3 regions of the Pseudomonas versuta genome follow, and region 3 is predicted to be linked to each of the others. Evidence: predicted binding sites of a transcription regulator. Region 3 holds the regulator's gene; each other region holds the start of a gene.
What was found. Region 3 encodes FliA, which starts transcription of late flagellar genes. Its sites were predicted from a motif close to CTAAAGTTTNNNNNNNNNNNGCCGNTAA; they were not measured.

Region 1 (7,953 bases), 350 kb from region 3:
ACTTCGGCGAGCCGGTCGCGAAAGCCTTCCCAGCGTTCCCGGCTACTGTAGTTGTGTGTGCCCTGACCGATAAAAGCCAGGCGCTTTGCGCCGCCGGCGAGCAGGGTGTCGGCTGCCAGGCGACCGCCGCCGCGGTTGTCGCTGCCGATGACTTCGGCGCCCTCCAGTTCGTGTCCGCGGTTGATCATGGCCACCGGGATCTGGTGTTTCAGGTAATGCTGGACCACCGACAGCGGCGGCGATGCCGAAGTCAGAATCACCCCGGCAATCTGATAGCTGAGCAGTTCATGCAGTGACTGTTCGAGTTGCAGCGGGTCATCGGCGTTCATCAACAGCGGCATCAACCCTTGTCTGTTCAGGGCCACGGTGATCGGGCTCAACAGGCTGGCCCGGAACGGGCTTTCAAAGCCTGCGGTGACCACGCCGACGAAATTGCTGTAACCCTTGTTCATGGTGCGGGCGATCAGATTGACCTGATAACCCAGTGCTCGGGCGGAAGCCATGACCTTGTCGCGGGTATGCGGCGACACGCTGGCGCCCGGAGTGAACGTGCGTGAAACCGCCGAGCGCGAGACCCCGGCATGGCGAGCAACATCGTGGGCGGTGATCAAGTGAGTGTCGTCTTTAGGCATGCCGGGCACTGCGAGGAAAAATAGAATCGTCACCCTAATGGCTTGTGTTGCGGTTGCATAGGCATCGGCGTTTTTTCGCGCTATGGCGCACGCTCTACGTAGTCGCTGCCAAGGAACGAAGGCTGCGAGGGGAGATTCAGCGACCTGAACACCTGCGGCCCTTTTCGCAGCCTTCGTTCCTCGGTAGCGACTACGGCGCTAATGCAGGAATTGTTCGGCGCCTGCTTGAAATCCCGAACGGGTGGTGCGTATTTTGTACAGGTTGCCGTTCGCGGCCCGTAAAACAACAAGGAAAGTGTCATGACGACCGATGACCAGCGTTCTCTCGCACAGCGATTGACCGGCATTGACGAAATTGAATGTGTAACCCCCGATTTGAACGGTGTGCCGCGCGGCAAGGTGATGACTGGCGCGGGGTTCCTCGAAGGCCGGCGCCTGCAAATGGCCCGGGGCGTGCTGCTGCAATGCATCATGGGCGGTTACCCCGAATCGCGCTTTTACGGCAGCGATGACGGTGACCTGGCGCTGGTGCCGGACCCGGCACACATCTACCCTTTGCCCTGGAGCCAGCAGCCTCGTGCGCTAGCCATTTGCGATGCCGCTGAGTTCAGCGGTGAAAGTTCGCGCCTGTCGACCCGGGGTCAGTTGAAGGCGGTGATCGCCCGTTACGCCGCTCGTGGCCTGGCACCGGTGGTGGCCACCGAGCTCGAGTTTTTTGTGTTTGCCCCCAACCCGGATCCGACCCACCCGTTCCGTCCGCCTGTGGGTCTGGACGGTCGTCGCGAGGACGGCTTTTCGGCGTTCAGCATCAGCTCCAATAACGGTCTGCGTCCGTTCTTCAGTGAAGTCTATGAATGCATGGCGGCCCTGGGCCTGCCACGTGACACCTTCATGCACGAGATGGGCGTCAGCCAGTTCGAGATCAACCTGCTGCATGGTGATCCGCTGCTGCTGGCCGACCAGACCTTTTTGTTCAAGCACCTGCTCAAAGAAGTCGCCCTCAAGCACGGGCTGACCGTGGTGTGCATGGCCAAGCCTCTGGCACACACTGCCGGCAGCTCGATGCACATTCACCAAAGCGTGGTGGAGGCGCACAGCGGCCGCAACGTGTTCAGCGATCAGGCGGGGGAGCCGACAGCCACCTTCCGTCACTTTATCGGCGGGCAACAGGCGGGCATGGCCGACTTTACGGCGCTGTTTGCACCGAACGTCAATTCCTACCAGCGCCTGTGCCACCCGTATGCATCGCCGAACAATGCCTGCTGGTCCCATGACAACCGGGCGGCGGGGTTGCGGATCCCGGCCAGTTCGCCCGTCGCACGACGGGTCGAAAACCGCTTGCCGGGGGCTGACGCCAACCCGTACCTGGCGATTGCCGCGAGCCTTGCGGCAGGCCTGTACGGGATTGAAAACGAGCTGGAACCGACGGCTGCGATCCAGGGTGAATTCGACGTGCCGGATTCTTTGTCCCTGCCATGTACCTTGCATGCGGCCCTTGAGCGTCTCAAACGCAGTCACTTGGCGATGGAACTGTTCGGTAAGGAGTTCATCGAAGGTTACGTTGCGTCCAAGACCCTGGAATTGACCAGCTTCTATGATGAAATCACCCCCTGGGAACGCCGTGTATTGGCGGCTCAGGCTTAATCGTTAAACGCTTCAGTGCCCGTCGGCATGAGCGTTTGACACTGTGGACGCCGGCTATCGAAGGATCGCCGGCGGCCCGTACAAGGAGTCGCACGGAACGCCATGCATCAAATCTGGAAGTCTTTTCGAGCCTTGTATTTTGCCTCGCTGATGATGTTGATCGGCTCCGGGCTATTGAGTACTTACCTGGCCCTGCGCCTGGCTGCCGACGATGTCGATGGCTTGTGGATCGGCGCGTTGATGGCCGCCAACTATTTTGGCCTGGTGCTGGGCGGCAAGATCGGCCACCGGCTGATTGCCCGGGTTGGACATATCCGGGCGTATGCCACGTGCGCCGGTATCGTCGGGGCGGCGGTGCTGTGCCATGGTCTGACGGACTGGCTGCCGATGTGGCTACTGCTGCGGGTGATCGTCGGCCTGGGCATGATGTGCCAGTACATGGTCATCGAAAGCTGGCTTAACGAGCAGGCAGAGGACAAGCAGCGTGGCGTGGTGTTCAGCCTGTACATGATCGCCTCCTACCTGGGCCTGGTGCTCGGCCAGCTGATACTGGTGATTCACCCGGCCCTGGGCCCTGAACTGCTGATGCTGGTAGCCTTGTGTTTTGCCTTGTGCCTGGTGCCTGTGGCCATGACCCGGCGCATTCACCCGGCGCCGTTGCACCCGGCACCGATGGACCCGAAATTTTTTATCAAGCGGGTTCCGCAGTCTTTGATTGCGGTGCTTGGCGCCGGTTCGCTGGTCGGTTCCTTCTATGGCCTGGCGCCGTTGTATGCGTCGCAGCAAGGGCTGTCCACCGAACTGGTCGGCTTGTACATGGGCTGCTGCATTTTCGCCGGTCTGCTGGTGCAGTGGCCGTTGGGCTGGTTGTCGGACCGTTATGACCGGCCGTTACTGATCCGTATCTTTGCTTTCATCCTGGCGGTGGTTTCATTGCCCCTAGCAATCTTGCCCTCCGTGCCGCTGCAAGTATTGTTCGCAGCAGGCTGCTTGAGTGCTTTGGTGCAGTTCTGTATCTATCCGCTGGCGGTGGCGTTTGCCAACGACCACATTGAAGGTGAGCGCCGCGTTTCGCTGACCGCCATGTTGCTGGTGACCTACGGCATTGGCGCGAGTATCGGCCCATTGGTGACCGGCGTGCTGATGAAGCTGTTTGGCAGCCATATGCTCTACGCGTTTTTCAGCGTGGCGGGGTTATTGCTGGTTTGGCGCATACGGCCGAATGCGGTCACCAACTTGCACCAGGTTGACGATGCACCTCTGCATCACGTGGCCATGCCTGACAGCATGTCCAGCTCTCCGCTGGTGGCAGCGCTTGACCCGCGGGTGGATGAACAGGTGGTGCAGGACCAGATGGTGGATAACATCGCGCCGGAGCCTGAAGCTGAGCATTCAGAGCCTGAAATCAAGCCAGAGCCCTGACCTGCAGGCGCGAGCTTGACTGTAGGAGCGAGCTTGCACGCGAGCTCTTCAACGAGAGAGCAAAAAGCTCGCTCCTACAGGTTTCTAATAGTCGTCTTTATCAAACTGGCGCGCTTCACGCTGCAATTGATACACAAAGCGTTCGACCTGGCGCTGCACACCACCGCTGATGTTGTGAAAGCGCATGCCGGCAAAGGTGATATTGAGGTGTTCCTCGAAGTGCAGGTAGCGCAACTCCACGGGCGTGGTCATGGAACCGAAGGGCAGGGCTGCACTGAAGCGCTCATACACCTGGCCCAGTTGCATGCATTCGCCGATGTCACCTTCAAAGCGCAACTTGCAGCCAGTGGCCGATACGTCCAGCAACTTGCCCTGGAGCGGTGCCTTGAGCTTTTCGCCGGCCACTTGCACATTGACCAGATTGACCAGTTTGAGCGCTGCACGAAAGGCGTTGCGCCGCTGGTGGTACAGCACTTCGCCCGGCAGGGCCGTGCGGTAGCAACGGTGGCCCTGGGTGTCGTCGATGGTCAGGCGGGTGCTGCATTCCCAGGCAATTCTTACGCCCTCATGGAAGCCTTCAACCCGAAACGGTACGCCCTCCTGAAGAAAACGTTCGCCATCGCGGGGGATCATTTCGTCCAGGGCCATGCAATTGCCTGCGCGATCCACTTCGACGACATAGCTCTGAAAGCGCTGGCTGCGGTCTTGGAAGGTAATGATCAGCGGGTCATGGCTCTCTTGCAGCAGGCGCAGGCTGGAGGACACTTCCAGAGGTGTGGTGAGCACCTTGGGTAGCTGCGGAGCATCTTGGGAATCGAACACGGTTCAGCAGTCTCCGGACAAAAGAACAGCAACACGCAATTGGTAGCATTTTGCCATTATGTGGCGAGTCTAGATAGCGTGACCGTGCCGGCTCAGGCCTGGCTGTAAGCGCGGGGCTTGTTGAGCATTGAGGTTGAGCCGCGCGCGTCATACAGCGAAGGCGCTTCGCCGCCATGCAGGATGCGCAATTGATTGGCGGTGATCGCCTGTTGAGTCTGGATCGATTGGCCATTCACCAGGTTGGCGGCCTGACACTGCGCCAGCAATTGGTTCAGCACATCGCTTTGCGCCAGTAATTGCTCGCCTACGCTGGAATGGCTGGCAAGGCTTTCAAGGCCGCTGCGGTTGGTGGGCAAGCCCAGGCTTGCCAGTATCTCGCTGCGTCGGCGGCCATGTTGCTCAAGCAGGATGATCAACGACTGTTTGCGCGCCAGAATTTTTTCCAGCACCGGCATGTCGCGTCCTTTAAGGGCGATGGACTCGTCCTGCAACAGGCCGAGCAGCTGCGTGGCCGGTGCCAGGTCATCGTTGATCAGTTGCAGCAAATTTTCGTCGTGCATGTCGGGCTCAAGGGTTTTAAGCGTCCAAAAGCCTGGCACTGGCCGTGGGCCTAGCGCTGAGCTTCTATATTCAGCAGTTTGCCGGCGACACGATTGCTGTCGACTTTATAACTGCCATCGGCAATGGCTTGCTTCAGTTCGGCGACCCGGTTTTTATCCACCACCGGTTGGTCACGCAACGAGTCACCGATTTTCTGCAACTGTTGAGCTTCTTGGCTGAGGTGCACAGATTCACCGCTTGGGGCGCTGACACTGGTTTGTTCCGGGCTGGCTGCAGGGGCCGCTTGCGTGGCGCTGCCTGCTTGCTGGTTGGCATTGCTGCGGGTGCTGCCGGTTAGGGGCGGGGCACTGTTGAGTCGACTGAAGTCGATGACCATGACGAAAACCTCTGGATATTTGGACGCTTGCCATGTTTTCGGCCATACCCGGGAAAACTTTAGGCGCGATTAATCACGGCTTGATGCTTGTCTGTACTGACCTGCGTCAAGGCACAGTGTAGGAAAGTCACCCAACTATGCCAATTTTCCTACAGTGCCACCTCAACCTGCCCCGGCGCGGTAACCCGGGCCCGGATGATGCGTTTGGAGTTGAGGTTCTTCACCCGGATCTGCTCGCTGAGGCCACCGTCTGACAGGGCTTCGCCGGGCATCTTGACACTTAATGTGCCGCTACGGGCGCTGATGACTACGTGATCGCCTTTGCGTACGGCAGCAGCCTGTTCCAGATGGGTCAGGGTCAGCACCTGGTCAGCGACCATGGGCCGCAGCAGCTTTTGACCCACTGCCAGCTCGGTCGCGGTCAGGTAACCCTGGTTGATCAGGCTGATATCGCGCTCGCGCAGGGTGACATCGGCGTAGTCGATAACCATGCCGCGCTGCAGGGGATGGGTCACGGTGACGACATCGCGGAACAGTTTGACCTGGGCCGGAACAAAGATGGTCCAGGGCGAGAGCCCCTCGCAACGCACGCGCACAATCACGCGCCCCATGGGCTGGGCAGGGCTCTCGAGGCTGGCTGTCAATTCCTTGTCGCAATTGGCCAGGCGCAGGCGGGGATCAAGATTGTTGACCTGAATTTGATAGCGGCCTTCAATCTGACCAGTGGCAAGGTAGTCTTCGACGGTGAATTCAAGAAAGCCCTGGGTCACGCCGATAAGCTGATCAGGAGATGTGAATTCCTCCGCGTAGGACGGCATGCCGATAATCGTCAGGCACAAGGCCGCAAGCAGTCTGAAATAGCTGTGTGACACGTGGCAGGATTTTGTCGTTTTTGCGTTCATGGCAGATAAATAGCAAAGCCCGTGCCGTTTGCCGGGCAATGTGTGTCGTAACTTAAAGTTTTAACAGGAGCTGTGTATGGCCGGAGTGATGGATGCGGTTAACCAGCGCACTCAACTGGTAGGGCAAAACCGCCTTGAACTGTTGTTGTTTCGTCTGGACGGGCCACAGCTATACGGGATCAACGTGTTCAAAGTCAGGGAGGTGCTGCAATGCCCAAAACTGACAATGATGCCCAAATCCCATCCGGTGGTATGCGGTGTGGCGAGCATTCGCGGGGCGACTATTCCGATTCTCGATCTGGCGATGGCTACCGGTTCGGGGGCGCTGCAGGACCAAAGCAGCCCGTTTGTCATCATTACCGAGTACAACACCAAGACTCAGGGCTTTTTGGTGCGCTCGGTCGAGCGTATCGTCAACATGAATTGGGAAGACATTCATCCGCCGCCCAAAGGTGCCGGTCGCGACCATTACTTGACGGCCGTGACGCGGCTGGATGAGCAACTGGTCGAGATCATCGATGTGGAAAAGGTCCTGGCTGAAGTTTCGCCTACCCCGGAAGCCATTTCACAGGGTGTCGTGGATGTCGAGACTCAAGCCAAAGCGCTGTCTTTACGGGTGCTGACGGTTGATGATTCGTCGGTGGCACGTAAACAGGTTGCCCGTTGCCTGCAAACGGTCGGGGTCGAGGTGGTATCACTGAACGACGGCCGTCAGGCGCTGGATTACCTGCGCAAAATGGTAGATGAGGGTAAAGACCCGTCTGAAGAGTTTCTGATGATGATCTCGGACATCGAGATGCCGGAAATGGACGGCTACACCCTGACCGCCGAAATTCGTAACGATCCACGCATGAAAAATCTGCACATCATTCTGCATACTTCATTGTCCGGCGTATTCAATCAGGCAATGGTCAAGAAAGTCGGTGCCGATGACTTTCTGGCCAAGTTTCGCCCTGATGACCTGGCATCCCGGGTCGTTGACCGGATCAACGCAGCAGACCATAGCCAGGGTTCACCCCTGGCGGTCAACACGATTTAAGAGGCTTGATCATTTGTCGACGGCTAATTTGGATTTTCAACAGTTCCGGGTTTTCCTGGAAAAAGCCTGTGGCATTTTGCTGGGTGAGAACAAGCAGTACCTGGTCTCCAGTCGCCTCAACAAGCTGATGGAGCAGCAAGGGATCAAATCCTTGGGCGAGCTGATTCAGCGTATTCAGAGCCAGCCCCGCAGCGGGCTGCGCGAGCAGGTGGTCGATGCCATGACCACCAATGAAACCCTGTGGTTTCGCGACACCTATCCCTTTGAGGTGCTGAAGAACAAAGTCCTGCCCGAGCAGATCAAGGCCAACCCCGGCCAGCGCCTGCGTATCTGGTCGGCGGCCTGTTCTTCGGGGCAGGAACCGTACTCGCTGTCGATGGCGATTGACGAGTTCGAGCGCAGCAACCTTGGCCAGTTGAAGCTGGGCGTGCAGATTGTTGCCACCGACCTGTCCAGTTTGATGCTCAACACTTGCAGAACGGGCGAATACGACAACCTGGCGATTGGCCGCGGTCTGTCGCAAGAGCGTTTGCAACGCTATTTCGAGCCCAAGGG
Region 2 (7,953 bases), 2.4 Mb from region 3:
TCACGCAGGTTTAGCAATAGCGGCTGGCTCATACGGGTTGGTACGCCGATTGAACGAGGAATTCGAGCAATGCTTTCTGCGCGTGCAGGCGGTTCTCGGCCTGGTCCCAAGCGACCGAGCGCTTGTCGTCCAGCAAGTCGAGGCTGATTTCTTCTCCGCGGTGTGCGGGCAGGCAATGCATGAACAGCACGTCTTCGGCGGCCAGGTCGAGCAGGGCACGGTTTACCTGGAATGGCGCAAAGAGTTTTAAGCGCTTGGCGGTTTCTTCTTCCTGGCCCATTGAGGTCCAGACATCAGTGCTCACCAGATGGGCGCCGGTTACGGCTTCACGAGGGTCGCGAACGATGGTTACGCGGTCACCGGCCAGGGCTACGAATTCGGGGTTGGGTTCATACCCTTCAGGGCAGGCAACACGCAGCTGGAAGTCGAACTGGATTGCCGCTTCTATATAGCTGTTGCACATGTTGTTGCCATCGCCGATCCAGGCCACGGTTTTGCCTTTGATCGAGCCGCGATGCTCAAGGTAGGTCTGCATGTCGGCCAGCAGTTGGCACGGGTGCAGATCGTCCGAGAGGCCATTGATGACAGGTACCCGGGAGTTGGCTGCGAACTCGGTCAGGGTGCTGTGGGCGAAGGTGCGAATCATGACCGCGTCGAGCATGCGTGACATGACAATGGCGCAGTCGCCAATCGGCTCGCCACGGCCCAGTTGGGTGTCGCGTGGCGACAGGAAGATGGCCTGGCCGCCGAGCTGAATCATGCCGGCTTCAAAAGACAGTCGGGTGCGGGTCGATGATTTTTCGAAAATCATGCCCAGTACGCGGTTTTTCAGGGGTTCGAAGAGTACGCCGCGCTCGCGCAGGTCCTTGAGCTCGATACCGCGACGAATCACGCTGAGTAGTTCTTCGGGCGTGCAATCCATCAGGGAGAGAAAGTGCCTTGCGCTCATCATTAACTACCTTTTTTGCAACGATCGCAGATGCTCAAAGCCAGGTTTTTCGGAAAAACGGGCGAGACCTGCGGCGTAAGCCGCACGGGGCGACGGAAATAGGGGAAGGCGCGATCTTATAAGGAAATGTCGCGTCTTGCCAATAAGGGGCATATTTTTAGAGGATCGAGCGAGACTTGCGCTGTATGAGCACCAGGCTTGAACCACCATTGAGTGGTTTGCCTCACCTCAGCTGACCATTTGTACACTGCCCTCACGCTGCTTGGCAATTGTGGGCCTTGTAGCCGCTGCTCTATAGGCAGGAATTGAGACCATTGTCTGTCGGGGAGACCGAGCGTCGTGCTCGGCTTTCCGCTACAATGCGCCACCGTGCCGACAACTGAGTCGGAAAGTTCAGCCGAGGTGCTCCATGGATATCATCGAAACTATTAAAGAACAGATTGCCAACAACACCATTCTGCTCTACATGAAAGGCTCCCCGAATGCCCCGCAGTGCGGCTTTTCGGCTAAAGCTGCGCAAGCTGTGATGGCCTGTGGTGAGAAGTTCGCTTACGTGGACATCCTTCAGAATCCTGAAATCCGCGCCAACCTGCCGAAATACGCTAACTGGCCAACCTTTCCCCAGCTGTGGGTAGGTGGTGAGTTGATCGGTGGTAGCGACATCATGACCGAGATGGCAGCAGATGGTTCTTTGCAGTCGACGATCAAAGCGGCTGTAGAAAAAGCTGCCGCGACCAAGACTGAAGCGTAATGACAGTCGCCGTGTTCACTGTTTAATTAAGTGACCACGCATAAAAAGCCCCGCTCCTGATTAAACAGGGCGGGGCTTTTTTATGGCGCTTCAGGGGGTTAGTTACTCACCCATTTGCGACTGCAGGTAATTCTCAATACCGACTTTATCGATCAGGCCTAACTGTGTTTCCAGCCAGTCGATATGTTCTTCTTCAGATTCAAGAATATCTTCCAGAAGTTCACGGCTCCCAAAGTCACCTACAACTTCGCAGTGCGCGATTGCTGCCTTGAGGTCGGCGTGCCCGGTCTTCTCAATGCGCAGGTCGCACTCCAGCATTTCTTTGGTGTGTTCGCCGATGTGCAGCTTGCCCAGGTCCTGCACGTTTGGCAGGCCTTCAAGGAACAGGATGCGCTTGATCAGCTTGTCCGCATGTTTCATCTCGTCGATGGACTCGTGGTACTCGTGTGCCCCCAACTTTTCCAGACCCCAGTCCTGATACATGCGTGCATGCAGGAAGTATTGATTGATAGCGACCAGCTCGTTGCCGAGAATTTTGTTGAGGTGCTGGATGACTGAAATATCGCCTTTCATGGCTAGGGCCTGCCTTAAGTAACCGTATATAAGGCAGAGTTTGATCCGCGTACTTAAGACTGTCAAACCTAAGTGTTTGAATAATAAATGAAAATTAATCGGAATAAGAATGTTTGAGTTCCGCGTCTTGGTGCTAAGCGCTTGAATTTTGGGCATAAAAAAGCCGGACATTTAGTCCGGCTCTTTAAAATTCGGTCATCAGGCGACGGAAAATTCCGCCGGGTAACTCATTACTGCCTGGCTAGCTTGCAGCGAGGAGAGGGTTTCACGAACCACTTGCTTGGCTAAACAAGCACATTTGCCGCATTGGCTTGCGACGCCGGTCGCTTCACGCACTTCACGGTAGCTGCAGCAACCGTCATAGATTGCGTCGCGGATTTTCCCATCGGTAACGCCAGTGCAAAGGCAAACGTACATAAATAAGAACCATCGCTGGTTGGGATTCAATGCGAGGGATCTTAATGTTAACGAGAATGATTGTCAAAGTACCTTGAGTCTCAATCAGGCCTCGATGACACTCCAGTGACGAACGGTATGAGTCGACAGTTTCCCGGTCATTAAAAAGGGTTAAGGCCGGTCCGGACGAGCGGTGTATGATGGCCGGTCTTTTTACGCGGGAGCTGGTCCAAGGCTGATTTTTGCAATAGCAGCCAGACCGGACCCCGTTCTTCACGTTGCACACCAGGAGATATCCAATGAGCGTACTCGTAGGCAAACAAGCCCCTGACTTCACCGTCGCAGCCGTACTCGGCAATGGCGAAATCGTTGACAGCTTCTCGCTGTCCACTGCTATCAAAGGCAAATATGGCCTGGTGTTCTTCTACCCGCTGGACTTCACTTTCGTTTGCCCGTCCGAGCTGATTGCTCTGGACCACCGCATTCCTGAGTTCCAGGCACGTAACGTTGAAGTGGTTGCAGTGTCCATCGACTCTCATTTCACTCACAACGCATGGCGCAACACTCCAGTGAACAATGGCGGCATCGGTCAGGTGAAATACACCATGGCTGCCGACATCAATCACGCAATCTGCAAGGCTTATGACGTTGAAACTGAAGGCGGCGTTGCTCTGCGTGGCGCATTCCTGATCGATGACAAAGGCGTTGTTCGCTCCCAGATCGTGAACGACCTGCCACTGGGTCGTAACATGGACGAACTGCTGCGTCTGGTTGACGCTCTGCAATTCCACGAAGAGCACGGCGAAGTTTGCCCGGCCAACTGGAAGAAAGGCGATAAAGGCATGACGGCTTCGACTGCCGGCGTTGCTGCTTACCTGGCTGAGAACGCTGACCAGCTGTAACGGTTAGTTCAGGCATAAAAAAACCGGACTCAATGTCCGGTTTTTTTATGGCGTGATGCAAGCCTTAACGACAGTATCAGTCGTTGAAGTCTTTCCAGCCGCCCATTTGTTTCCAGCGGTTAACGATGCCGCAAAACAGTTCAGCGGTCTTTTCGGTGTCATAGCGTGCTGAGTGTGCTTCACGGCCGTCAAAATCGATATCGGCTGTTTGACAGGCTTTGGCCAATACAGTCTGGCCGTATGCCAAGCCAGCCAAGGTTGCGGTGTCAAAGCTGGAGAACGGGTGAAACGGGTTACGTTTCATGTCCAGGCGCGCGACAGCTGCGTTAAGGAAGCCCAGGTCGAAGCTGCTGTTGTGACCCACCAGAATGGCGCGTTTGCAGCCATTGGCTTTCAGGGCTTTACGCACGCCACGGAAAATGTCGGTCAGGGCTGTTTCTTCGCTTACAGCCATGCGCAGCGGGTGATCAAGCTTGATCCCGGTAAATTCCAGGGCTGCGGCTTCGATGTTGGCGCCTTCGAACGGCTCGACACGGTGGAAATAGGTGTGCTCCGGGTACACAAAACCTCTTTCATCCATGCCGATGGTGACTGCTGCAATTTCCAGCAAGGCATCAGTGGCGCTGTTGAAGCCGCCAGTCTCAACATCGATTACGACCGGCAGATAGCCGCGAAAACGCTCAGCCATCGGGTGGCGTGAGCCGCCGCCATGACCGCCTTCGTGTTCGTCATCATAATGGTCGTCGCTCACAGCTGTTCCTCCAGCAGGCGCCAGCGCAGTTTTTCACCGGCGCGCAGCGGAATTACGGTCAACTCGCCGAATGGCAGGCTGGTTGGGGCAGTCCACTCCTGGCGAACCAGGGTGATTTTTTCGGTACTGGGGGCCAGGCCGTAAAAGCGCGGGCCATTCAAGCTGGCAAAAGCTTCCAGTTTGTCCAGGGCATTGCGCTGTTCAAATGCTTCGGCATACATCTCGATGGCCGCATAGGCCGTATAGCAACCGGCACATCCACACGCAGCTTCTTTGGCATGCTGGGCATGCGGCGCCGAGTCGGTGCCCAGGAAGAATTTCTGGCTGCCGCTCGTGGCCGCATCCAGCAGGGCTTCCTGATGAGTGTTGCGCTTGAGGATCGGCAGGCAATAGAAGTGCGGGCGAATACCGCCAACCAGCATGTGGTTACGGTTGTACAGCAGGTGGTGAGCCGTAATGGTTGCACCTACGTTTGCCGAAGCCTCATTGACGAACTGCACTGCGTCAGCGGTTGTGATGTGCTCGAACACGACTTTCAAAGTCGGGAAGCGATCAACAACACGGCGCATGTGCTCGTCGATAAAGATTTTTTCGCGGTCAAACACATCCACATTGGCGCGGGTGACTTCGCCGTGTATCAGCAATGGCATGCCGACCTCGGCCATGACTTCAAGGACCGGGAAGATCGCGTCGATGCTGGTTACGCCAGAATCGGAGTTGGTCGTGGCGCCAGCCGGGTACAGCTTGGCGGCGTGCACAAAACCACAGGCCTTGGCAGTGCGAATGTCTTGCGGCTGTGTTCGGTCAGTGAGGTAAAGCACCATCAACGGCTCAAAACGGCTACCAGCCGGGCGAGCAGCCAAGATGCGCTGGCGGTAGGCATCGGCTTCGGCAGCATTACGCACCGGAGGTACCAGGTTTGGCATGATGATGGCGCGGCCAAAAGTGCGCGCAACATCTGCGACAGTGTGGGGTAGCACAGCACCATCGCGAAGATGTATATGCCAGTCGTCGGGACGCAGCAGGGTCAGGCGGTCAGACATTGGGGATTCCAGGCGGGTCAAACTGATGCGAATGCTACCGGAAAAGACTCTCTCAGGCACTCGCTATCAAGTTTTGTGGTGGCTAACCGATATACGTAAGGTCTGCGGTAAACCGACGGACTGTTTTTTTGCGGTACAAGCCTGTGGAGGCTGCGGTGCGCCAGTGTTATCTCATCCTGTTTGGCATATTTGCCAGCCTGCCTGCCATGGCCATGACTTTTCAGACTCGACTGGAGAACATTGAGTGGAAAGTCGAAGGCGATAAATTCGAGTGTCGCCTGATTCAACCGATTACCGATTTCGGTTCTGGAGCTTTCGTACGTCGTGCGGGAGAACAAGCTGTTTTTCGCCTCAATGCCTACAACTCAGTGCTGGGCGAGGGGGCTGCTACTTTGCTGGCCGCAGCTGCGCCATGGCAGCCGGGGCGGGGTGACATTGATCTGGGCACGGTACGCATTGGGCGCGGACAAGTACTCTTTAATAGTTCGCAGGCTCAGGCAGGGCGCTTGTTTCGTGGGTTGCTGGAGGGACGCAGCCCGCTGGTGAGGCATTACTCATCTACGGGCGGTTTGTCGGAGGTACGTTTATTGCCGGTCAAATTTCGCCAGGCCTACAGCGATTACGAAGCCTGTACTACAAAGCTATTGGCCAAAAACTTTGAACAGGTACGTCAAAGTCAGATCGGGTTTCCTGGTGGTGGGATCGAGCTGGACATCAAGGCCCGGTTCACCTTGCAAGTCATGCTCGACTATCTAAAGGCAGACCCTACAGTCAATCACCTCATCCTTGAGGGGTATTCTGACAATAGCGGCAATCGTTTGACCAATCGCGAGCTGTCACGGCGCCGTGCCATGGCTGTGATGAGTTACTTCAAGGAGAACGGCCTGCAGGAGTCGCAGATGACACTGCGTTTCCATGGCGAGCAATACCCCTTGGCACCTAACAACAGTGCTGCCAACCGCGCTAAAAACCGTCGCGTCAGCGTACGTCTGGAGCGCGTGCCCGAACCTGAAAGAGCGGCTCCTCCTGCGCCTGCCAAGAGCTCGGGGACAGTGTCCTGAGTTGCAACCATTGGTCGCCTTGTTGAAACTTACTGTCGCCTTGTCGTCATAACGTGTCGCGCCTCTGTAAATTTATGCACTTGGGCGGTAGACTGTTCGGCTTTTCGAACAACCCGTGGAGTGATGGCATGGCGGACGTAAACAAGGTCGTTCTGGCTTATTCGGGCGGCCTGGACACTTCGGTGATCCTCAAGTGGCTGCAGGATACTTATAACTGTGAAGTCGTAACCTTTACCGCCGATCTGGGGCAGGGTGAAGAGGTCGAGCCTGCACGCGCCAAGGCGCAAGCCATGGGCGTCAAGGAAATCTATATCGATGACCTGCGCGAAGAATTTGTTCGAGACTTCGTGTTCCCGATGTTCCGTGCCAACACCGTTTATGAAGGCGAGTACCTGCTGGGTACTTCCATCGCACGTCCGCTGATTGCCAAACGTCTGATCGAAATCGCCAACGAAACCGGTGCCGATGCCATCTCCCATGGCGCGACGGGCAAAGGTAACGACCAGGTTCGTTTTGAACTGGGTGCCTACGCACTGAAACCAGGCGTCAAGGTTATTGCCCCATGGCGTGAGTGGGATTTGCTCTCGCGTGAAAAGCTGATGGATTATGCAGAGAAGCATTCCATTCCGATCGAGCGTCACGGCAAGAAAAAATCCCCATACTCGATGGACGCCAACTTGCTGCACATCTCTTACGAGGGCGGTGTGCTGGAAGACACCTGGACCGAGCACGAAGAAGACATGTGGCGTTGGACCGTCTCTCCGGAGAACGCGCCTGACACTGCGCAGTACCTGGAACTGACCTACCGCAACGGCGATATCGTTGCGCTGGACGGCGTTGAAATGACGCCGGCGACTGTACTGGCGACCTTGAACCGCATTGGTGGCCAGCATGGTATTGGCCGTCTCGACATCGTTGAGAACCGTTATGTCGGCATGAAGTCCCGTGGCTGCTACGAAACACCAGGCGGCACCATTATGCTGCGGGCTCACCGTGCCATTGAGTCGATTACCCTGGATCGTGAAGTTGCTCACCTGAAAGACGAGTTGATGCCCAAGTACGCCAGCCTGATTTACACCGGCTACTGGTGGAGCCCAGAGCGCATCATGCTGCAACAAATGATTGATGCTTCCCAGGCTCATGTGAACGGTGTTGTTCGCCTCAAGCTATACAAAGGCAACGTGATTGTTACTGGTCGCAAATCTGACGAATCGTTGTTTGATGCAAATATTGCGACATTCGAAGAAGATGGCGGTGCTTACAATCAGGCTGATGCTGCCGGATTCATCAAGCTGAACGCCTTGCGCATGCGTATTGCCGCGAACAAGGGTCGTAAGCTGTTCTGATATACCTGCAGATAGAAAAGCCCGACCCGCAGGTCGGGCTTTTTTTTGTCGGTCTGCCACGTCATAGCGGATGTTTCGGATCTCATTAACCCCATCCTCAAGTGTCTGAATTAGCCGTGGAGGTTTGATCCACTAAAGATCCAGGCATATGCCTTTCGAGAGTTGCCGTTGTTGAAGTGGC
Region 3 (7,953 bases):
ACATCGTCAAGGCTGTACACCCCATCGGCCAGGCCAGCTTTGACGATGGCCATGGGCATGCCGTAGATCACGCAGCTGGCTTCGTCCTGCGCCCACACCGTACTGCCGCCCTGCTTGAGCAGACGTGCACCTTCACGGCCATCGGCGCCCATGCCGGTCAAGACCACCGCCAAAACTTTGTCACCATAGGCCTTGGCCGCAGAACCGAAGGTGATATCAACGCAGGGTTTGTAGTTCAGGCGTTCATCGCCCGGGAGAATTCTCACCGTGCCACGCCCATCGATCATCATCTGCTTGCCGCCGGGGGCTAGCAGCGCCAGGCCAGGACGCAGCATATCGCCGTCTTCGGCTTCCTTGACGCTGATCCGGCACAGCTTGTCCAGACGTTCGGCAAAGGCTTTGGTAAAGGCCGCCGGCATGTGCTGGACCAGCACGATCGGGGCCGGAAAATTACCCGGCAACTGGGTCAGGACCCGCTGCAAGGCCACCGGGCCGCCCGTTGAGGTGCCGATAGCCACCAGCTTGTAGGCCTTGCGCTTTGGCGCAGGCGATGCCGCTGCCGGCGCAGCACGACTGGCCACCGGCGTGGTACGCACCGGGGCTGGCGTGGCGCCAGGCACTGCCAAACCGCCCGGGGCCGGACGGCTGGCAACAGGCGCCGGCATGGCCGCTGGTGGAGCACTGTAGCTGGACAGGCGACGGTTACTGCGCGAAATGCTGTGAACCTTTTCGCACAGCAACTGCTTGACCTTCTCGGGGTTGCGCGAGATGTCTTCAAAATTTTTCGGCAGGAAATCCACGGCCCCGGCGTCCAGCGCATCGAGGGTCACGCGGGCGCCTTCATGGGTCAGCGAAGAGAACATCAACACCGGCGTCGGGCAGCGCTGCATGATATGACGCACCGCCGTAATGCCGTCCATCAACGGCATTTCGTAGTCCATGGTGATCACATCGGGCTTGAGCGCCAGCGTCTGATCAATGGCCTCTCTGCCATTGGTGGCGGTACCGATCACCTGAATGGTTGGATCGGCCGACAGAATTTCCGAGACGCGGCGGCGGAAAAAACCGGAATCATCCACCACCAGGACCTTGACTACCATAAACACTCCGTTAGGCGGTACGAGGTGCACCGCCGGTGCCACCAGAATCAAATACGCCGCGAAGCGTAGTGCTTGAGCATGCTCGGGACATCCAGGATCAGGGCAATGCGGCCGTCACCGGTGATGGTGGCGCCCGACATGCCAGGCGTGCCCTGGAGCATTTTGCCCAACGGCTTGATTACCACTTCTTCCTGACCGACCAGTTGATCGACCACAAAGCCAATGCGCTGGGTGCCCACCGAGAGAATCACCACATGCCCTTCGCGCTGCTCTTCATGGGCCGCAGAGGCCACCAGCCAGCGCTTGAGGTAGAACAATGGCAATGCCTTGTCACGCACGATGACCACTTCCTGGCCATCGACCACATTGGTACGCGACAGGTCGAGGTGGAAGATTTCGTTGACGTTGACCAGCGGGAACGCGAACGCCTGATTGCCCAGCATGACCATCAGGGTCGGCATGATCGCCAGGGTCAGCGGTACCTTGATCACGATTTTCGAACCGCGCCCCAGGGTCGACTCAATGCTCAGCGAGCCATTGAGCTGGGCGATCTTGGTTTTCACCACGTCCATGCCCACGCCACGCCCGGACACATCGGAGATCTCGGTTTTGGTCGAGAAGCCAGGAGCAAAAATCAGGTTGAAGCAATCGTTCTCGCTCAGGCGATCGGCAGCGTCCTTGTCCATCAAGCCTTTTTTTACCGCAATGGCGCGCAACACGTTGGCGTCCATCCCTTTGCCGTCATCAGAGATCGACAGCAGGATATGGTCGCCTTCCTGCTCGGCGGACAGAATCACCCGGCCGCAGCGCGATTTACCGGCAGCTTCACGCTCTTCAGGGGTTTCACAACCGTGGTCGACCGCGTTGCGCACCAAGTGCACCAGCGGATCGGCCAGGGCCTCGACCAGGTTTTTGTCGAGGTCGGTTTCTTCGCCCACCAGCTCCAGGCTGATTTCTTTTTTCAACTGTCGCGCCAGATCCCGAACCAGACGCGGGAAGCGGCCGAACACTTTCTTGATCGGCTGCATGCGGGTCTTCATGACCGCGGTCTGCAGATCGGCAGTCACCACGTCAAGATTGGACAACGCCTTGGCCATCGCTTCGTCGTGGCTGTTGAGGCCCAGGCGCACCAGACGGTTACGTACCAGCACCAATTCGCCGACCATGTTCATGATGTCGTCCAGCCGCGCAGTATCAACCCGCACAGTGGTTTCGGCTTCAGAGGCCACCGGCTTTTCTGCGCTGGCCGCCAGTGCCCGGGGCGCCACGGCACGGGGAGCCTCGGGCGCACTGGCTACCGGAGCCGGCGCCTGGGCGGCTGCAACCGCTGCAACCGCAGGGCTCTGGGCAGAAAACTGGCCTTTGCCGTGCAACTCATCGAGCAGTGCTTCAAATTCGTGATCGCTGATGTGATCCGGGCTGACAGGCTCGTCAACCTGGTCAGGTGCCGCCACCAACGCATCGGTATTGAATGAACCTTTGCCATGCAACTGATCAAGCAAGGCTTCGAATTCGTCGTCGGTGATCTCATTGCTCACCGCCTCCGGCACCACAGGGACCGGCTCTGGCGCGACACTGGCAACCGCATCGGCGCGGAACTGGCCCTTGCCGTGTAACTGGTCGAGCAGCGACTCGAATTCGGCATCGCTGATTTCATCGCTGGCGGTTGGCGCTACAGGTGCCGGTGCGGGCTCGGCTGCAGCAGCCTTGACCGCATTGAGTGAGTCCAGCAGCATTTCAAATTCGTCATCGGTGATATCGCTGTTGTCGCTGGCCACCGATTCGGCAACCGCAGCCGGTGCGGCAACCGTCTGCACTGAAGCAGGCTCGGCCAGGCGCGCCAGGGCAGCCAGCAACTCAGGGCTTGCCGGCGTAATCGGGCTACGCTCGCGCACCTGGGTAAACATGCTGTTAACCGCATCCAGGGCTTCAAGAACCACGTCCATCAACTCCGAATCGACGCCACGCTCACCCTTGCGCAGGATGTCGAAAACGTTCTCGGCGATGTGGCAGCACTCCACCAACTCATGGAGCTGCAGGAAGCCGGCGCCCCCTTTTACAGTGTGAAAACCGCGAAAAATTGCATTGAGCAGGTCCGCGTCATCCGGTCGGCTTTCAAGCTCGACCAGCTGTTCGGACAGCAGCTCTAGAATCTCGCCGGCTTCAACCAGGAAATCCTGAAGGATTTCTTCATCGGCGCCGAAGCTCATGTACGTGCTCCTTGAAGTAGGACCTTTCGACGCCGGGACGGGTAACCCTTCCCGAGCGCCTACACAGTGCCTAGAAACCTAAACTGGAAAGCAAATCGTCAACATCATCCTGGCCGGACACGACATCATCACGTTTATCGGCATGAATCTGCGGACCTTCACCCTTAGTCAGGTTTTTTTGCGAATTATTTTCTGCGAGCAGTGCAGCACGGTCATGTTCGATCCCTGCAAAGCGATCGACCTGACTGGCCATCAGCACCAGCTTGAGCAAATTGCTTTCCACATCGGTCACCAGTTGCGTGACACGCTTGATCACCTGACCGGTGAGGTCCTGGTAATCCTGGGCGAGCAAAATGTCAGTGAGGTTGGCGGACACAACGTTGTTATCGGCTTCGCTGCGCGTCAAAAAGCTGTCAACCCGACGCGCCAGCTCGCGAAACTCCTCGGCGCCGACTTCTCGGCGCATAAAGCGCCCCCAGTCTGCGCTCAGGGCCTTGGCCTCGTTGCCCAGTCCATTGACCAGCGGTGTGCTGTTTTCTACCAGATCCATGGTTCGATTGGCCGCAGCTTCGGTCAGCTTCACAACATAAGCCAAACGTTCGGCGGCATCGGTGATCTGCGACACTTCTTCAGCGCGCGGCATGTTCGGATCGATGTGGAAGTTGACAATCGAGCTGTGCAACTCACGGGTCAGCTTGCCGACCTCCTGGTACAGGCCGCGATCGCGCGCCTGGTTCAGCTCATGAATCAGTTGCACCGCATCGCCAAACTTGCCCTTCTCAAGGCTGTCGACCAATTCGCGAGCATGCTTTTTCAGGGTCGACTCAAACTCGCCCTGTGTCGCTTCTTGATGCTCCATAGCGCCCCCCGGGAAACCGTTCAACCGATTCGATCAAAGATTTTTTCGATCTTGTCTTTGAGTGCGATGGCAGTGAACGGCTTGACCACATAGCCGTTGACCCCGGCCTGGGCCGCCTCGATGATTTGTTCGCGCTTGGCTTCAGCGGTCACCATCAGTACGGGCAGGTGCTTGAGTTTTTCGTCGGCACGCACATGGCGCAACAGCTCGATACCGGTCATGCCCGGCATGTTCCAGTCCGTCACCAGAAAGTCGATGTTGCCCAGGTTAAGGATCGGCAACGCCGTGATGCCGTCGTCCGCCTCCACCGTGTTGGTGAATCCGAGGTCACGCAACAGATTTTTAATGATCCGGCGCATCGTTGAGAAATCATCAACGATGAGGATCTTCATGTTCTTGTCCAATTCGACCTCCAAGCAGTCTTAAACGCGTTCCGTCTCTGGAAGCGCCATTCAATCAATCCGGTTTCGCACACGCCATGAATCAACGGTGGGAGCGGACTTGCGCGCGATGCAGGCAACGCGGCCTGCCTGACACACCGCGTCGCTCCCATCGCGGGCAAACCCGCTCCCACCGTAAATCAGCGTTTTCCCGCTAGTTTCAGTTCGCCCGCCACTGGCTCAGGCGCGCCCGCAATCGGGCTGCGCACTGGCTGTGCAACTGGCTGACGCGCGATTCGCTAACCCCCAGCACCTCGCCGATCTCCTTGAGGTTCAGCTCCTCGTCGTAATACAACGCCAGGACCAGACGCTCGCGCTCCGGCAACAGGCTGATCGCATCGGCCAATGCCGCCTGGAAACGCTCATCTTCCAGGTCGCGCGAGGGTTCAAGGTGAGCACTCGCGCCATCCTCATGCAGCCCTTCGTGTTCGCCGTCCTGCAACAGATCGTCGAAGCTGAACAGGCGACTGCCCAGGGTGTCATTCAAAATGGCGTAATAATCGTCGAGGCTTAACTGAAGTTCGGCCGCAACCTCGTGATCTTTAGCGTCACAGCCGGTTTTTGCTTCAATTACCCGAATTGCATCACTGACCATGCGCGTATTGCGGTGCACCGAGCGCGGAGCCCAATCGCCCTTGCGCACCTCATCGAGCATCGCGCCGCGGATGCGGATACCGGCATAGGTCTCGAAGCTCGCGCCCTTGGTGGCGTCGTATTTGGTCGACACTTCGAGCAGGCCAATCATCCCGGCCTGGATCAGATCGTCCACCTGTACGCTGGCGGGCAAACGCGCTAACAGGTGATAGGCGATACGCTTGACCAACGGTGCGTAGCGTTCGATCAGCTCATACTGGCTGTCACGCGACGACTTGCTGTACATGCGATAGCCGCTGGCGGTCATCAGTGCCGTCCCCCGCCTGCCTGTTGAACCAGACGCTCGACAAAGAATTCCAGGTGGCCCCGGGGATTGGCCGGCAGCGGCCAGGTGTCGACTTTCTGGGCGATGGCCTTGAACGCCAGCGAGCACTTGGAACGCGGAAATGCTTCATACACGGCACGCTGTTTTTGCACGGCCTTGCGCACACACTCGTCGTAGGGCACTGCGCCCACGTATTGCAGGGCAACATCCAGAAAACGGTCGGTAACCTTGGTCAATTTAGCGAACAGGTTGCGACCTTCCTGGGGGCTCTGGGCCATGTTGGCCAGCACCCGGAAACGGTTCATCCCGAAATCGCGGTTCAGCAGCTTGATCAGCGCGTAGGCATCGGTGATCGAGGTCGGTTCGTCACACACCACCAGCAGTACTTCCTGGGCTGCGCGCACGAAACTCACCACTGAGTCGCCGATCCCGGCAGCGGTGTCGATCACCAGCACATCGAGGTTATCGCCCAGGTCACTGAAGGCCTGTATCAGGCCGGCATGCTGGGCCGGGCTCAGGTTGACCATGCTCTGGGTGCCCGAGGCGGCCGGCACGATGCGGATTCCGCCGGGGCCCTGGAGCAGTACGTCGCGCAGCTCGCAACGACCCTCGACCACATCGGCCAGAGTGAACTTGGGGGTCAGTCCGAGCAGGACATCGACGTTCGCCAAACCCAGGTCGGCGTCCATCAACATGACGCGCCGGCCCATTTCTGCCAGCGCGATGGACAAGTTGACTGACACGTTAGTTTTACCGACGCCACCCTTGCCGCCGGTCACTGCGATCACCTGTACGGGATGCATGCTGCCCATGATCATTTTTTACCTTGTCTTTCTTAGACGCGGCTACAAAGCTGGCTGCGCGTGCCCACTGGCACAACACCTTGCAGACCATCGATGTAGGTACATTGGTACAAAATCTTGACTACCTCAGCCGACCTGTTTGGGAGGGCTTTGATAGATATCAGCGAACATATCGGCCATGGCCTCTTCGCTGGGTTCTTCCTGCATTTGCACACTCACCGCCCGGCTCACCAATTGGTGACGACGCGGCAAGTGAAGATCATCGGGGATCCGCGGACCATCCGTGAGATAGGCCACCGGCAGCCCGTGGCTGATCGCCAGGCTCAGTACCTCCCCCAGACTCGCCGTTTCATCCAGCTTGGTCAGAATGCAACCGGCCAGCCCGCACCGTTTGTAACTGAGGTAGGCCGCCGCCAACACCTGCTTCTGGCTGGTGGTAGCCAGTACCAGATAATTGCGCGCCTTGATGCCACGCCCTGCAAGACTTTCAAGTTGCAGGCGCAGCGCCGGGTCGCTGGCTTGCAAGCCGGCGGTATCAACCAGCACCACGCGCTTGCGCACCAACGGCTCAAGGGTCTGGCCCAACGACTGGCCAGGCGCCACGTGAGTCACGGGTACATTGAGAATGCGGCCCAAGGTTTTGAGTTGCTCCTGGGCACCGATCCGGAAGCTGTCCATGCTCACCAATGCAATATTCTGCGCGCCGTACTTGAGGACATAACGCGCTGCCAGCTTGGCCAGGGTCGTGGTTTTACCCATCCCTGCCGGGCCAACCATCGCAATCACACCGCCCTCTTCCAGCGGTTCAAGCTCAGGGGTGGCGATCATCCGTGCCAGGTGGGCCAGCAACATCCGCCACGCCTGACGCGGCTCTTCGATTTCAGCCACTTGTGCCAACAGGTCCCGCGACAGCGGCCCGGACAAGCCGATACGCTGTAAACGACGCCATAAATTCGCTTGTGCAGGCCGCGAGACTTGCATCTGGTTCCAGGCCAGCGAGCCCAACTGCACTTCGAGCAACTCACGCAGTACATTGAGTTCCGAGCGCATGTTGTCGAAGGCACGCTGGTCCATCGATGGCGCGGCCACCGGTGCCGGACGCGCAGGCTCCTGCAGTGCCTGCTCGGTCAAGGGTTCAGCGGCGGTCAGCGGCAGGCCGGCAAACAGCTGGCGGCTGACATCGGCATCGCCCTCAACGCGCAAACTCAACTCGGCCCGGGCCGAGACAATGCTGGACTGGGTCTTGCGCAGCTCTTCTTCCAGCTCGATATTCGGTACACGGGGTGCCAGCGCAGACAGCTTGTAGTCCAGCGCGGCAGTCAGTTCCACGCCCCCGGCGATACGGCGGTTACCGATAATGGCGGCGTCGGCCCCCAATTCATCACGAATCAGCTTCATGGCCTGACGCATGTCGGCGGCGAAAAATCGCTTCACTTGCATAAATCAAACCCTCAGCCGTTAGGGCCTACTGTCGCAACAATCGTGACTTGCTTGTTATCAGGGATTTCCTGGTACGCGAGCACATGCAGGTTAGGCACCGCCAGGCGTCCAAACCGCGAAAGCATCGCGCGTACCGGGCCTGCCACCAGCAAGATCACCGGGTTGCCTTGCATCTCCTGACG

Region 1: flgM (flagellar biosynthesis anti-sigma factor FlgM) is a predicted target of FliA. The motif match lies at 5,493-5,520, and genes of this name have one in related genera.
Region 2: AOC04_RS01805 (flagellar protein MotY) is a predicted target of FliA. The motif match lies at 5,431-5,458, and genes of this name have one in related genera.

The regions. Positions count from the first base shown of each region.
Region 1 is NZ_CP012676.1:3,179,988-3,187,940, reverse strand. Features, by position in the region: gene AOC04_RS14225 (LacI family DNA-binding transcriptional regulator) at 1-632, opposite strand, end outside; gene AOC04_RS14220 (glutamine synthetase family protein) at 1,035-2,276, shown strand; gene AOC04_RS14215 (MFS transporter) at 2,379-3,698, shown strand; gene AOC04_RS14210 (flagellar brake protein) at 3,783-4,520, opposite strand; gene AOC04_RS14205 (flagella synthesis protein FlgN) at 4,613-5,080, opposite strand; gene flgM (flagellar biosynthesis anti-sigma factor FlgM) at 5,131-5,457, opposite strand; gene flgA (flagellar basal body P-ring formation chaperone FlgA) at 5,607-6,359, opposite strand; gene AOC04_RS14190 (chemotaxis protein CheV) at 6,436-7,398, shown strand; gene cheR (protein-glutamate O-methyltransferase CheR) at 7,412-7,953, shown strand, end outside.
Region 2 is NZ_CP012676.1:384,367-392,319, forward strand. Features, by position in the region: gene AOC04_RS01770 (ABC transporter ATP-binding protein) at 1-32, opposite strand, end outside; gene argF (ornithine carbamoyltransferase) at 29-949, opposite strand; gene grxD (Grx4 family monothiol glutaredoxin) at 1,359-1,700, shown strand; gene bfr (bacterioferritin) at 1,803-2,273, opposite strand; gene AOC04_RS23240 (bacterioferritin-associated ferredoxin) at 2,472-2,690, opposite strand; gene AOC04_RS01790 (peroxiredoxin) at 2,969-3,571, shown strand; gene rnt (ribonuclease T) at 3,648-4,322, opposite strand; gene pyrC (dihydroorotase) at 4,319-5,365, opposite strand; gene AOC04_RS01805 (flagellar protein MotY) at 5,521-6,426, shown strand; gene AOC04_RS01810 (argininosuccinate synthase) at 6,555-7,772, shown strand.
Region 3 is NZ_CP012676.1:2,833,759-2,841,711, forward strand. Features, by position in the region: gene AOC04_RS12585 (protein-glutamate methylesterase/protein-glutamine glutaminase) at 1-1,100, opposite strand, end outside; gene AOC04_RS12590 (chemotaxis protein CheA) at 1,148-3,310, opposite strand; gene AOC04_RS12595 (protein phosphatase CheZ) at 3,381-4,169, opposite strand; gene AOC04_RS12600 (chemotaxis response regulator CheY) at 4,190-4,561, opposite strand; gene fliA (RNA polymerase sigma factor FliA) at 4,770-5,513, opposite strand; gene fleN (flagellar synthesis regulator FleN) at 5,510-6,340, opposite strand; gene flhF (flagellar biosynthesis protein FlhF) at 6,458-7,771, opposite strand; gene flhA (flagellar biosynthesis protein FlhA) at 7,783-7,953, opposite strand, start outside.